DNA from 3 places in the Rhizobium sp. CC-YZS058 genome. Region 3 is predicted to be linked to each of the others. Evidence: riboswitches for the same ligand, from Rfam matches in the RefSeq annotation. Region 3 holds a riboswitch; each other region holds the start of a gene.
What was found. A riboswitch is a leader RNA that binds a small molecule or an ion and turns the genes downstream of it on or off. The one in region 3 is predicted to bind thiamine pyrophosphate.
Positions count from the first base shown of each region.

Region 1: linked by a shared signal. The riboswitch ahead of U8330_RS13745 (FAD-dependent oxidoreductase) and the one ahead of U8330_RS06430 (ABC transporter permease) in region 3 are both predicted to bind thiamine pyrophosphate.
Region 2: linked by a shared signal. The riboswitch ahead of thiB (thiamine ABC transporter substrate binding subunit) and the one ahead of U8330_RS06430 (ABC transporter permease) in region 3 are both predicted to bind thiamine pyrophosphate.

Region 1 covers NZ_JAYESJ010000001.1:2,856,628-2,861,312, forward strand. Annotated here, with positions in the region: partial or broken gene U8330_RS13735 (thiazole synthase) at 1-571, opposite strand, end outside; gene thiS (sulfur carrier protein ThiS) at 573-770, opposite strand; gene U8330_RS13745 (FAD-dependent oxidoreductase) at 767-1,750, opposite strand; TPP riboswitch at 1,951-2,062, opposite strand; gene U8330_RS13750 (GNAT family N-acetyltransferase) at 2,206-2,742, opposite strand; gene U8330_RS13755 (hypothetical protein) at 2,747-3,361, opposite strand; gene ileS (isoleucine--tRNA ligase) at 3,550-4,685, opposite strand, start outside.
Region 2 covers NZ_JAYESJ010000001.1:3,694,361-3,699,045, reverse strand. Annotated here, with positions in the region: gene U8330_RS17705 (ATP-binding cassette domain-containing protein) at 1-69, opposite strand, end outside; gene U8330_RS17700 (thiamine/thiamine pyrophosphate ABC transporter permease ThiP) at 66-1,673, opposite strand; gene thiB (thiamine ABC transporter substrate binding subunit) at 1,727-2,749, opposite strand; TPP riboswitch at 2,795-2,903, opposite strand; gene U8330_RS17690 (thiamine diphosphokinase) at 2,981-3,631, shown strand; gene U8330_RS17685 (ABC-F family ATP-binding cassette domain-containing protein) at 3,634-4,685, shown strand, end outside.
Region 3 covers NZ_JAYESJ010000001.1:1,333,329-1,338,013, reverse strand. Annotated here, with positions in the region: gene thiE (thiamine phosphate synthase) at 1-620, opposite strand, end outside; gene U8330_RS06440 (hydroxyethylthiazole kinase) at 617-1,393, opposite strand; gene U8330_RS06435 (ABC transporter substrate-binding protein) at 1,390-2,340, opposite strand; gene U8330_RS06430 (ABC transporter permease) at 2,371-3,126, opposite strand; TPP riboswitch at 3,256-3,360, opposite strand; gene U8330_RS06425 (GGDEF domain-containing protein) at 3,469-4,685, opposite strand, start outside.

The DNA.
Region 1 (4,685 bases), 1.5 Mb from region 3:
AGGGACGCCCGATCCCAGCATCGACGATCAGCACCGTCTCGGGAAAGGCGGCGCGCATGGCTTTGAGCGCAGTCCAATTCTGCGGCCCCATGGCGCTGCCGATCGGTGCGCACCACGGCATCAGCAGCGCGCAGCCGGCGTTGAGCAGCGTCTCGCCGACACCCAGATCGTCGGTCGTATAGGGAAAAATCTGAAAGCCATCGGCGGCGAGAACACGGGCCGCCTCGGCGAGCTCGAAGACGTTCGGCGCCAGCGTGTCGTGGTTGCCGATGACCTCGAGCTTGATCCAGTTGGTCGCAAACAGCTCGCGCGCCATCTGCGCCGTCAGGATCGCCTCGCGCGCGCTGGTGCATCCGGCCGTATTGGGCAGCACGCGCACGCCCAGCTCGCGAATAAGCCCGAGGAATGCGCCGCCCTGCCGCCCGCCGGCCATTTCCCGGCGCAGCGACACGGTGACGATGCCCGTCCCCGACCGCCGCACCGCCTCCGAGAGCACGGCCGGCGCCGGATAGCCTGCCGTGCCGAGCAGCAGCCGCGAGGCGATCGTCTCGCCATAGAGCGTGATCGTCATCTCAGCCTCCCTGCATCGGCGAGAGAACCTCGATGCGGTCGCCCGGCCTGAGAGGATGGGCGGCACGCTCTTCGCGGTGGACGAGTTCGCCATTGACGGCGGTCGCCAGCCAGTCGCCCTCGAAATCAAGTGCGGTGAGCAGCGCGGCCAGGCGGTCGACCGCGCAGTCCACGGTTTCTCCATTCACGGTCAGGATCATGCCGTTTTCCTTTCTGTCGTCATGCGGGAAGCGGTCAGGCGCGCCGCAAGCTCCAGGGCGAGTGCCGGGGCAAGCAGGAAGCCGTGGCGATACATGCCGGCCAGCGCAAAGCCCTCGGCCGTTTCGACCAGGCGCGGCACATTGTCGGGAAAGGCCGGGCGCACGCCGGTGCCGGTCTCCACGATCCGCGCTTCGGCAAGGGCGGGATGCAGCGCATAGGCAGCGTTCAGCAGTTCCATCATCGAGCGGACGGACACAGGGCCGGCATCCTCGGTCTCGATCATCGTCGCGCCGACCATGAGGCGGCTCCCGCCGCGCGGCACCAGATAAAGGGGATGACGCGGATGGAGGAGGCGGACGGGGCGGGACAGGGTGATGTCGCGGGTTTCGAGGATCAGCATTTCCCCGCGGACACCGCGCAGCCCGGCGATCCCGCCGATGGCATCCGGTCCCCGGCAATCGACCACGACCTCGTCCTTTCCGCCCGGCAAGGCCTCCTGACCGAAGAGAAAGCGGACGCCCTGTCGCAGGGCGGCATCGTGGAGCCCCTGCAGCGCCTTGCGCGGATCGAGATGCGCCTCGGTCTCGAAGAAGAGGCCCGTATCGAAGCGATGGCCGAGATCGGGCTCCAGCGCCGCGATTGCCGCAGCCTCCACCCGGCGATGGCCTGTGGTCCGCGCAGCGAACCGGGCAAGATCTGCCCGGTCGCGCGGGTGGCTGAGGACGAGCGTGCCACGCTGCGTGACCGAACCGGGCACTGCCGCTTCCCACCAGGCGGCGGCCGTGCGGCCACGCTCCACCACGCTCGGGTCCGCCACCTCCCCTTCGCAGAACGGCGCCAGCATGCCGCCGGCCCAATGCGAGGCGCCGAGGCCGATGGCGGGACGACGCTCGACCACCGTCACGTGAAGTCCGTGACGCGCCAGCTCCAGCGCCGCAGCCAGGCCGGCGACGCCCGCACCCCGAACGACGACGCTCATGGCTTTTGCCTGCGAGAGACGGCCAGAGCCGGCCATCCTGCGACAGCGAGAGGAAGGACGGGAAGCGGGCAAGCAGGGTGCGATGGCTCGTTCGATCGCGGCATCATCGTCAGGCGCATGGTGCAGGCTCCGACCAAAAGGAGACCCGTTCCTGCCGCAAGAGGATGATACCACGAAGGCGGCACGCGCTGCGCGCTCGGCCCGAGATGGCTGCACCGTCCCTCCGCCAGCATGAACTGGATCAGGTTCAACGGGTCACTGCGCGCTCAGGCAGTTTCTCAGCCCCCTGCCGGGGCTCCCCTGGTGATGGGGGAAGACTGCCCGAGCGAGCGGGAGGATGTCAAGATCGTGGTGAGACGGCCGCAGGGGAACCGCGTGAGCGCGGCCGCAAGAGGCCTGAAGACAGGAGGCGACCAAAAGGCCGCGGCACCGGCGTCGAGACGATGATCCCTCGCTCAGCCTTCAGCGAAATCCTTCAGCGCCTGGCCGTCGAGCCGGTAGCGGATCCATTCCCTCTGGGGGGCGGCGCCGATGGCGTTGTAGGCGCGGATGGCGGGTTCGTTCCAGTCGAGCACGCTCCACTCGAAACGGCCACAGCCTTCGGCGACCGCGATGCGGGCGAGTTCGCGCAGCATCAGGCGGCCGGCGCCGGCGCCGCGCGCTTCGGGCGTGACATAGAGGTCTTCGAGATAGAGACCGTTGCGGGCGAGCCAGGTGGAATAGCTGAAGAACCAGACGGCAAAGCCGATCGGCTCCGCCTGTCCGGGAGATTGCTCGTTCCCTGCCGGCGCGGCATCGCAAAGCCGCTCGCAGATGAGCGCCTGCGTGATCGAGCCTTCGCCGAAGATCGACTGGGTGACGCTGTCGAGCGTCGCCTCGACCTCGTGCAACGCGCGCTCATACTCGGCAAGTTCCCGAACGAAGCGCAGGATGGTCGGTGCGTCCGCAGGGGTCGCGCGGCGCAGGCGCAGGCAAGACGGTGATGAAGTCATGCGCTTAGAAAATCTGCCACCACTGCTTGCCGCTGCCTTGGATCTGCGCGGCCTTCTTGCGCTCGCGCTCCTTCTGCTGCTCCGGCTCGCCGAGATCGGCCATGGCCTCTTCCGGCACCTGGCGATAGGCGAGCGGCGGATCCGACAGCGACCGACGCTGGTCGGAATAGGCGCCCATCTGCAGGCGGCGGGCTTCGCGATAGGCCTCCGTCTGTTCAGCCGCCGTCAGCTGGCGGCCATTGGCCGAGGCCTTGGCGAGCGGCGATACATAGCCGGGCGTATTCTTGTTGGCGTCTGCCTCTTCGCGCAGGCGCTGGCGCGTTTCCTCCGGGCTTTCCACCCAGGCCGGATTGTCGGCCACGGCCGATTTCTGCGGCGCGACGAGGGCGACGCGCTCCTGGGCCGGCGGCAGGACAAGGCCGGGCCGCGGCTGGTATTTCAGGTTTTTCGGCGCGCCCGACTCCATGCTGACCGAAGAGCCGATGTCGTCCATCAGCTGCTCGCCGGCGGTCTTGTCCGTTCCGTAGGTTGGGCCACCGATGCAGCCTGTGAGGGTCAGGCCCGCGACGAGAACCGCGACGAGGCCGGCACCGGCCCGAAACTGTCGTGTCATACGCATGAAATCCTTCCAGCCAAGCCTTCTGCCCAGTGCCCCTTGCCCCGAGCCCCTTGCCCGCGGACCACGCGCGCCCCGCCTGTCCGCTCTCGTCCCCTTGGCGGAGAAATCCGCCGAATTTCAGGCAGATCTACCGGATTATGCGCAGGAGCGCAATTGACCCGGCAGAGCTGCCGCTGATCACGGCGCCCTCAGGCGCCGTAGCCGAGCTCGCGCAGCGCCGCCGCATCGCGGGCCGAGACATCGGGGAACGCCGGATCGCTGCCGACATCGGTCGTCACCTTCCAGGAGCGGGCGCATTTGGTGCCTGCCGCCAGCGTCGGCTCGACGGCGACCGTCGGCACATCCTCCAGTCGGAAGGCCGCCTGCGGACCCTGTCCCGCCAGCACGGTGATGCCGGAGGTGATGCAGATCTCGGCGAAATCGAGGCCATCGAGGGCCGAAAGCAGCGCCGGATCGTCGATGTGAACAGTCGGTGCGGCCTCGAGCGAGGCGCCGATGCGCTTGTCCTTGCGCTCGATCTCCAGCGCGCCGGTGACGGCGCGCCGCACGGTGCGCACCTTGCGCCAGGTCTCGGCCACCGCCTCGTTCCGCCACTCGGCCGGAATGGCCGGGAACTGTTCGAGATGAACGGACACGGCAGAGGGGTCGCGCGAGAGCCAGGCTTCCTCGGTCGTGAACGGGATCATCGGCGCGAACCACAGCACCAGGCAATCGAAGAGCTTGCGGATGACGTGGAGCGCCGCACGCCGCTTGAGGCTCGATGGCGCCTCGCAATAGAGCGTGTCCTTGCGGATGTCGAAATAGAAGGCGGACAGCTCGACATTGGCGAAATCGGTCAGCGCCCGGGTGATGCGCTTGAAGTCGAAGTCGTCATAGGCCTTGCGCACCAGCTCGTCGAGCTCGGCGAGGCGATGCAGCATCAGCTTTTCGAGATCCGGCAGATCGGCATAGGCGATCTCCTCGCCCGTGTCGTGGGCGAGCGTGCCGAGCATCCAGCGCAGCGTGTTGCGGATCTTCCGGTAGGCGTCGATGTTGGTCTGGATGATCGTCTTGCCGACGCGAAGGTCTTCGGCATAGTCCGAGCTCATGACCCACAGGCGCAGGATATCGGCGCCGGCATCCTTCATCACGTCCTGGGGCGCGGTCACATTGCCCTTGGACTTCGACATCTTCTCCCCCTTCTCGTCCATGATGAAGCCGTGGGTGACGACGGCATCATAGGGCGCGCGGCCGCGCGTCGCGCAGCTTTCGAGAAGCGAGGAATGGAACCAGCCGCGATGCTGGTCGGAGCCTTCCAGATAGACATCCGCCGGCCATTTGAGAT
Region 2 (4,685 bases), 2.4 Mb from region 3:
GGTCAAGGCCGGCACATTCGGAGTCGGTGCGCCCGGGATGGGGGAGACGGGAAGAGCAGGCGGGGTCATGGACGGTCCGTGTCGCTGCGTGCGGTGCCGATCATCGTCAGCAGAAGGCAGACGAGACCGAGCAGAAGCGCCAGTCCCGCCGCGTCCATGCTGCGATAGGCGCCCATGCGGCTGAAGAGAAGATAGGGCAGGGTGATGAGCTCGTTCGAGCCGAAAATGGCCACGGCGCCGAGATCGCCGAGCGACAGGGCGGCGGCGAAGGAAAGGGCCATGGCGATCGGCCTGCGCAGGACCGGCCAGTCGATCAGTGCCAAACGGCTCCAGCCATGCAGGCCGAGACTATCCGCCAGCCGCCCGGTTCGCGCGGCATGGGTCAAGAGCGCGGGGGCGAGGATGCGGGTGACGAAGGGCAGGGCCATGACCGCATTGATGGCGACGATGACGGCCGGCGCAAAGGCGGCCCCATCGCCGATCTGGCGCAGGGCAAGGAACCAGCCTGCGCCGAGCACGACCGGCGGCACCAGCAGCACGAGGGAACTCGCGGCGGACACGCCGAGGCCGATCAGCCGCGCGGGTCCAAACCCATTTGCCCGGCGACCGCGCCGCGCGGCGAGCACCTGCTGCGCCTTGAGCATGGCGAGGCCCGAGAGCACGGCGAGAAGTGCCGATGCGGTTGCCATCGTCAGGCTGGTCATGGTCGCACGGTGGACCATCGGATCGCGCGCGAGGCGGCCGAGATCGGCGCGAAGTCCTGCATCGACCGCGGCGGCAAGCGGACTGGCCACGAAGACCGCAGCAAGCGCGATCACCGCGCCATCGCCGATCTTCGCCACCGCCGTCGCGCCGTCGAACCGGCGCTGGATCCGCCCGCCGGTCGCCTCTGCCAGCGCCGGCCTGCCCAGACGCGACAGACCGGCTAGCAGAAGGCCCGTCATCGCCAGCTGGACGAGGGCCAGGCTGAGCGCGCGGCCAGGGTCGAAGTCGAAGCGCAGCGCCTGGTAGATGGCAACCTCGATGGTGCTCGCGCCCGGACCCCCGCCCAGCGTCAGCACCAGCGTGAAGCTGGTGACGCACAGCATGAGAATGAGCCCGGCAATGCCCGGCATCAGCGCGCGCAGCACCGGCCCCTCGACGAAGCGGAGCAGCGAAAGTCGGGAGAGACCGAGATTGGCGCCAAGCAGAAAGTATTCGCCGGGTATCCGGTCGAGTCCGGCCACCATCAGCCGCACGGCCAGCGGCAGGTTGAAGAAGACATGGGCGATCACGATCCCCTGCAGCCCGTAGATCGACAGCGGCTGACCGAGGCCGAGCAGCTCGAAGACCCGGTTGATCACCCCTTGCCGGCCCCAGATGCCGAGAAGGCCGAGGGCGCCCACGAGTGCCGGCAGGCCAAGCGGAAGGGCCATCAGCCGCAACAGCCAGACGCGGCCGAGGAAGTGCCGCCGCCGGGCAAGTGCCAGCGCCACCGGCACGGCGAGCAGAACGGACAGCGCCGTCGAGAGCGTCGCCTGCAGCACGGTGAAGCGCGCGGCGTTCAGCACATAGGTATCGAAAAGCCCGCCGCCTCGAGCCTCGTCCCGCGTGGCAAGGCCGAGCGACAGGAGCGCCACGAGGACGAAGAGTGCGATGGCCGCAAGCGCCCCCACGCCGAACACCACCGTCAGCCGGCCCGCCGTCCGCTGCGGCACGGAAGGGTGCGGCGAACGGGCCAAGGGCGTCAGCCCCGGCTCATGGCCGCCAGCCACTCATCCACCCAGGCCTTGCGGTTCTTCGCAACGTCTTCGGAAGGGATCAGCAGCGTCTTTTCCGGTGATACGAGTTTGGAGAAGGCGTCCGGCAGCGGCGAGGCCGGTGTCGCGACCGGCATCATCCAGTTGGTCACGGGAAGAACGGTCTGCGCTTCGCTGCCGGTGAGATAGGCGAGAAAGGCCTTGGCAAGCGCCGGGTCGTGGCTGGATTTGGTCAGGCCTGCCACCTCGATCTGGATGTAATGGCCTTCCGAGAAGGCGGCCGCCTGATAGCGGTCGGTCTTTTCCTCCACCATATGGTAGGCCGGCGAGGTCGTGTAGGAGAGCACCATCGGCGCTTCGCCCTTGGTGAACAGGCCATAGGCCTCCGACCAGCCGGGCGTCACCGTCAGCACGCGGTCCTTCAGCTTCGCCCAGGCCGCCGGCGCCTCATCGCCATAGACCGCCTTGACCCAGAGCAGCAGGCCGAGACCCGGTGTCGAGGTGCGCGGATCCTCGATGACGATCTTCTCCGACGCATCGCCCTCGACCAGCTCCTTCAGGCTCTTCGGCGGCGTCTTCAGCGTCTGCGTGTCGTAGACGAAGGCGAAGTGGCCGTAATCATAGGGCAGGAAGGTCTCGTCGGAGAAACCACCGGGAACCTTCAGTGCGGCTGCGTCGAGGCCATGCGGCGCGAAGAAGCCTGTCGCCTTGGCCTCGGCCACAAGATTGGTATCGAGACCGACCACCACATCCGCCTTGGAGGAGGCGCCTTCAAGCTTCAATCGGGTCAGCAGCTCGACGCCATCGGCGACCGAGACATAGTCGACCGTGCAGCCGCAGGTCTTTTCGAAGCCGGCGGCGATCTTCGGGCCAGGGCCCCATTCGCTGGTGAAGCTCTCATAGGTGTAGACGGTCACCCGCTTGTCCTCGGCGGCGGCCGGGCCGGTCGCAAGACCGAGCGCCGCAAGCGCCAGAACGGGGGTCAGGGAAGTCAGCCATCGGCCACGCATCGCATGTCTCCTTCTCTCGTTCGTCGTCAAAGGGGAAAGAGCGGCGGTGCGCCTGCGTCTAATCCCTCCGCCGGTGTTAGCCGGATCAGGTTCCGCGGGTTGGCCAGGCGGCCTCTCAGCCCTTCGAAACCGAAAGGCACCCCGTTAGAGCAAGGCGAGATGTAGACGGGGCGCCCGCGCTTGACAAGATCGCCCTTTGCCCTAGGCCACGCTTCGCGCTATGGCGGTGCGATGACCGACAGTCCCTTCGCCATTCTTCTCGGCGGCCCCGTCACCGTGACCGACCGGCTTGCCGCAGCGCTTGCCGGCGCGCGCGTGATTGCCGCCGATGGCGGCATGCGCCATGCGGCAGCACTCGGCCTGAGGCCGGAGGTCTGGATCGGCGATTTCGACTCGACGCCGACAGCGCTGGGCGCCGCCTACCACGCCGTGCCGCGCGAGCCTTACCCGCCTGCCAAGAACGAGACGGATGGCGAGATCGCCGTTGCCGCAGCGCTTGCGCGCGGGGCAAGCCGGCTGATCCTCGTCGGTGCGCTTGGCGGCGAGCGCAGCGACCATGCGCTCATGCATCTCATGCATGCCGTAGAGCTCGCCGAACGCGGCATCGCGGTGCTGCTGACGAGCGGAGAGGAGGAAGCCTATCCGGTGATGAACGGCCGGCTCTCGGTCGACCTGCCCCAGGGCTCACTCTTCTCCGTGCTCGGGCTCGATGCGCTGAACGGCCTCTCGATCGCCGGCGCCCGCTATCCGCTGTCTGCCTTTGACCTGCCCTTCGGGGCATCACGGACCATTTCCAACGTGGCGGAAGGGCCTGTGACCCTAACGCTTAACGCCGGCCGCGCGCTTCTGCTCGCCCGGCCCTTTGACATGACGGGAGCCTGACCATGGCACCACCCATTCTGAAACTCGACGACATCGTGCTGACCTTCGGGGGAACCCCGCTGCTCGACGGTGCCGGCCTGCAGCTCGAGCCGGGCGACCGTCTCTGCCTGGTCGGCCGCAACGGCTCCGGCAAGTCGACGCTGCTCAAGGTGGCGGCCGGCATGGTGGAGCCGCAATCGGGCGAGGTCTTCCGCCACCCCTCGGCCACCGTGCGCTATCTGGAACAGGCCCCGGATTTCGGCGCACATCGCACGGTGCAGGCCTATGCGGAATCCGGCCTCGGACCGGGGGATGATCCGTACCGGGTCGCCTATCTGCTCTCGCATCTTGGCCTCACAGGCGAGGAAGACCCGGCTTCCCTGTCGGGCGGCGAGGCGCGGCGCGCGGCGCTGGCCCGCGTCATGGCGCCGGAGCCGGATATCCTGCTGCTCGACGAGCCGACCAACCATCTGGATCTGCCGACCATCGAATGGCTGGAAGGCGAGCTTTTGAAGACGCGCTCGGCGCTGATCCTGATCTCGCACGACCGGCGGTTCCTCGAAAAGGTCTCGACCGCCACGGTCTGGCTCGATCGCGGCCGTTCGCGCAGGCTCGACAGGAGCTTCGCCTTCTTCGAAGCCTGGCGCGACGAGGTGCTGGAGGCCGAAGAGCTGGAACAGCACAAGCTCGGCAAGCAGATCGAGCGGGAAGAACATTGGCTGCGCTATGGCGTGACGGCACGCCGCAAGCGCAACATGCGCCGGCTCGGCGCGCTCCAGGATCTCAGAAGCCAGTATCGCGGCCACAAGGGGCCGCAGGGCACGGTGCAGGCGAGCGTCTCGGATGCGCAGGAATCCGGCAAACTGGTGATCGAGGCCGAGAAGATCACCAAGCAGTACGGCCCGCGCACCATCGTTTCGCCCTTCTCCATCCGCGTTCACCGCGGCGATTGCATCGGTCTCGTCGGCCCGAACGGGGCAGGCAAGACGACGCTTCTGAAGATGCTGACCGGCCAGCTGGCGCCGGATGAGGGCAGTGTCAAGCTCGGCACCAATCTGGAGATCGCCACCCTCGA
Region 3 (4,685 bases):
AAGGCACGCGCCGTGCCGACGACGTCTCCCGAGCGGAACAGGGCGGCGATGACCGCCACGCCATCCGCCCCGGCGGCGATGACAGGCGCCACCCGGTTGAGGTCGATGCCGGCAATGGCACCGACCGGCAGGTCGGGCCGTTTCTCCGCGAGGCCCCGGCGCAGCGCGCGATAGCCGTCGAGACCGAGCGGCGGATTCGTATTGACCTTCGACGCCGTGGCGAAGACGCCACCGATGCAGGCGTAATCGATCGGCGCGGCCGCGGCATGCTGCGCGTCCTGCTCCGTCTTGACCGTCAGCCCAATGATCGCGAAGGGGCCAAGCAGCCGCCGGGCCGTTTCCGCCTCCAGATCCTCGGCACCCAGATGCACCCCGTGCGCCCCGGCGGCGAGCGCCACATCGACACGATCATTGATGAGCAGCGGCACGCCACGTCCCTCGATCGCCGCCCGGATCGCCACCGCCTGCTCGACCATGCGGCGGGACGAGGCCTGCTTGTCGCGATACTGGACCAGCGTCGCGCCGCCCCGTACGGCCTCGGCCGCCAGGACGGCCAGATCCGCCACATCGGCGAGCGATCCGTCCACGATCGCATTCAGCCGGAAATCGACCGTCGTCATTCTGCGTCTCCCTGTCCTGCCACAAATCGTCCTGCCGCAGATTGTCCTGCCGCATAGCGCGCCCGCGCCTCCAGCGTCTGCCCATCGAGCGAATAGAGGTGGTCCAGCAAGGCCGTGCCGAAGCTGCCGGGGCCGGATGCGCTTTCCGCGGCCAGTTCGGCCGCCACACCCGTGATCGACAGAGCGGCGGCCGCCGCCGTGAAGGGATCGGGCTCCACCGCCATGCAGGCCGCGATCACCCCGCCAGACAGGCATCCGGTCCCGGTGACCGCCGCCATCAGGCCATGGCCGTTCTTCACGTCGATCAGTCGGGCACCCTCGCGAAGCCGGTCCGCCGGTCCGGTGGTGATGCTGAGGCCGTCGGAGCGCTCGCCGATCAACGCCATCTCCGCCCGGTTGCCGCGCACCGCGCTCGGGCCGCGCTCGATCAGCAGGCGGGCGAAGGCGAGCCGGCTTTGCGAATAGTCGCAATGGACCGGATCGAGCACCCAGGGAATGCCGCGCGCGGCCGCGCCCTCTACCGCCGTCAGGATCACCGCCCGCCGGCCGGCATCCAGCGTGCCGAGGTTGACGGTCAGCGCATCGGCACGTCCCACGAAGTCCTCGATCTCCTCGGGCGACGCGGTCATCGACGGAATGCCGCCGACCGCCGTAATGCCGTCGGCGGTAAACTTCTGGACCACCGTGTTCATCAGGCAATGCACGCGCGGACGCCGGGTTCGCAGCCGTTCGAGGATTTCGGCCGCCTGTCGGCCCGTAAGGATGCCCGTCATCGGCCGAGCTCCACGGCAAGCGAGGCGATGTCAGGCGCTGCCTTCAGAAGGCCTGCCTCGACCAGGAAGGTCCCGAAGCGCCGGTAGCGCGCGGCATCGAGCGCCGCGGGGCGCTTGGCAAAGCGGGGCAGCGTGTCGGCAAAGGCCTGGCGATTGAGCGCATCGTCGAGGGCCGGATAGGCCTTCAGAAACAGATCAAGCGACTCCTGCGGGTGATTGGTCAGGTAGATCGTTGCCTTTTCCACCGCCGCCAGGAGGCGCGGCAGGCGCGGATCGTTGATCAGATCATCGCGGGTGACGAAGATCAGTTCGTCATAGGCCGGAACGCCGTTCTCCTCGGGAAAGAAGGCGCGCCCCTCATGACCTTCGAGCCGCATCTGGGTCAGCTCGAAATTGCGATAACCGCCGATCGTCGCATCGACCTTGCCGCCGATCAGCGAGGGGGTGAGCGCGAAATTGACATTGACGAAGGTGACGGTGGCCGGATCGACATTGGCGGCCGTCAGCATGCGCTTGACCAGCGCATCCTCGAAGCCCGAGACCGAGAAGCCGATCGTCTTGCCCTGGAGATCGGCAATGCCCTTGATCGGGCCGTCCTTCAGCACCGTCAGCGTGTTGAGCGGCGTTTCGACCAGCGTGCCGAACCGTTTCAGCGGCAGCCCGGCTTCGCGATCGAGATAGAGGCTCGGCTGGTAGTGGAGGCCAATCTCGGCCTGGCCAGCCGAAACGAGCCGCGGCACGGAGGAGGGATCGGAAGGCGGCACCAGCGTGACCTCCAGGCCCTCCTGCGCGAAGAACCCCTTCTCCTGCGCCACAACCAACGGCGCGTGATCGGGGTTGACGAACCATTCGAGCATGACGGTCAGCCTGTCCGCTGCAGCGGCAGGCGGGGCGCTTGCCAAAGCGGTCGCTGTCAGGAGAACGGCTGCTGCAAGAAGGCGCAGGATCGGTCGGGGCATCGAATTTTCCTAAAACTGTCAGTCGGATGTGGGTGGGGTTTCGCGCGCCCAGGGGGCGAGACCGGCGGTCAGCCGGTCGATGGCGAGGCGCAGGACCACGCAGAGGAGCGCCAGCAGCGCCATGGCGGCAAAGACCATGTCGGCCTGCATGCGCGCATTGGCCTGCACCATGACGAAGCCGAGGCCGCCGGAGGCGCCCACCCATTCGCCGACGACGGCGCCGAGCGGGGCGAGCGGCGCGGCGACCCGCAGGCCGGAGACGAGGCTCGGCAGAGCCAGCGGCACGCGCAGGCGGGTCAAGACCTGGAACGGGCTTGCCGCCGTCAGCGCCGCCGCATCGAGCACGGCCGGCGGCGTGCGGTTGAGCCCGTCGGCAAAGGCGGAGGCGACGGGGAAGAAGATGATGATCAGCGTCATCGCCACCTTGGAGGCCATGCCGAAGCCGAGCCAGAGAACGAGGATCGGCGCCAGCACGAAGACGGGAAAGGCCTGCAGCACCACGAGCATCGGCCAGGCAATGCGCCCGATCCGGGGACAGGCGGCGAGCCCGAAGGCGACCGCTGCACCGAACAGGCTGCCGAGCACGAGCCCGGCCCCGATCTCGCCGAGCGTGATCGCGGTCTGGTCGAGGAGGAAGTCCCGTTGCCGCCACAGCGTTGCCGCCACCGCGGCGGGCGCCGGCAGCACATAGGAGGGCAGCAGCCTTGCCGCGACTGCTCCTTGCCAAAGAGCGAGGACACCGAGGAGGCCGAGCGCCGCATGCCGCGCCTGCATGGCGGATCAACGCTCTGGCTGGCGGCGGGATCGGCGGAAGGCGAAAAGCGGGACGGCAGCACACATCAACGATCTCCTGACACACATCATGGAGATCCGAGCAAGCGAAGACGGGGGAAGGTGCATCACCGAAGCGCCTGTTTCCGTTCCTACGCCGGTATGACCCGGATCAGGTTCAAGGGTCCAGGCTCCACGCCCATCTCAGCACCGTCCGGTGCTCCCCTCGGAAGAGCCAAGGAGTGGCGGGAAAAGGCGATGATGTCAACCGGGCATCCACCGGATGCTCCGGCGTCGCCTCACACGGATCGTTCCCGCACGGCGTTCGTGTTGTTGATCCGAGCGTCAGCCGGTGGCGGCCCTTGCCGGATAGGCGGGAACTTCGGTTTCCTCTTCGCCGGGCAGCGGGGGGTCGAGCTCCGTTTCGACGCGATTGCGGCCAGCCTGCTTGGCGCGGTAGAGCAGCCGGTCCGCCGTGGTCATCAGCGAGCGCAGCGTATCGTCGGTGCCGACAGCAACCAGCCCGGCGCTGAAGGTGACATGGCGGGTCACGGCCGTTTCGGCGAGAACCTCCACCGTAAAGCGGGCGGCAATTGTTCTGAGAAGCTGCTGGGCGGTGGCGAGATCCCGGCCGACGAGCAGTGCCGCAAACTCCTCGCCCCCCATGCGGGCGACGCAGTCCTCTTGACTGAGGACGTCTTTTGCAACGCGCGCGAAGATCGTCAGCACCTGGTCGCCGGATTCATGGCCGTAGCGGTCGTTGATCTGTTTGAAATTGTCGAGATCAAAGAGCACGAGCAGGGGCGCGGAACCCGCATCCGCCGAATGGGCGGCGATGACGGGCGTCGCGCGCTGCGTGAAGGCGCGGCGATTGTCGAGCCCGGTGAGGAAATCCGTCTGCGAGGCGCGGAGCAGCAGGTGGCGGCTTTCCTCGCGGGTCAGGGAAAGAAGCGCCATCGGCGCCGCCATGGAAAAGAGCACGCCTTCGAACATGGTGAACAGGGCGACGCTGTCGAGAACGCCTTGCTGGTTCAGCGAATAGGCGAAGGGGATGACGACGACGCGCGCCAGATAGACCATGCCGTGCAGGCCGAAGACGACGGATGCCAGGACCCAGGAGCGCGTGGTTCCGGTCGTGCCGTTCAAGACCAGCATCAGCGCCAGCGTGAAGCAGGGGATGGCGATGAAGAAGCTGCCGACCGCGCTCCAGGCCGCGTAGGAGAGAAGCGGCCCGACGAAGAGCCAGATCACGCCGACGACACAGGATATGACCAGCACGGTCCGCGGCAGGCGCACACCCACAAACGGCATGGCGCCCGCCAGCAGCAGCAGATAACCGCTGACGATGAGGATATTGGTCACGCCCTGGCTGACGACCATGGGCAAGGTGGGCCTGCCGAGAAGCAGCGCACACCCAAGCCCCATGATCGCATAGCCGATGGTCCAGAAGGTCAGCTCGCGTGCGCGCTCGGAATTGAAGTGGCGTTCCCAGATCGTCATCACGGCGGCCACGGCCAGCGTTCCGAGGCCGATCGTATAGAGTGTGAAGAGACTCAACTGCA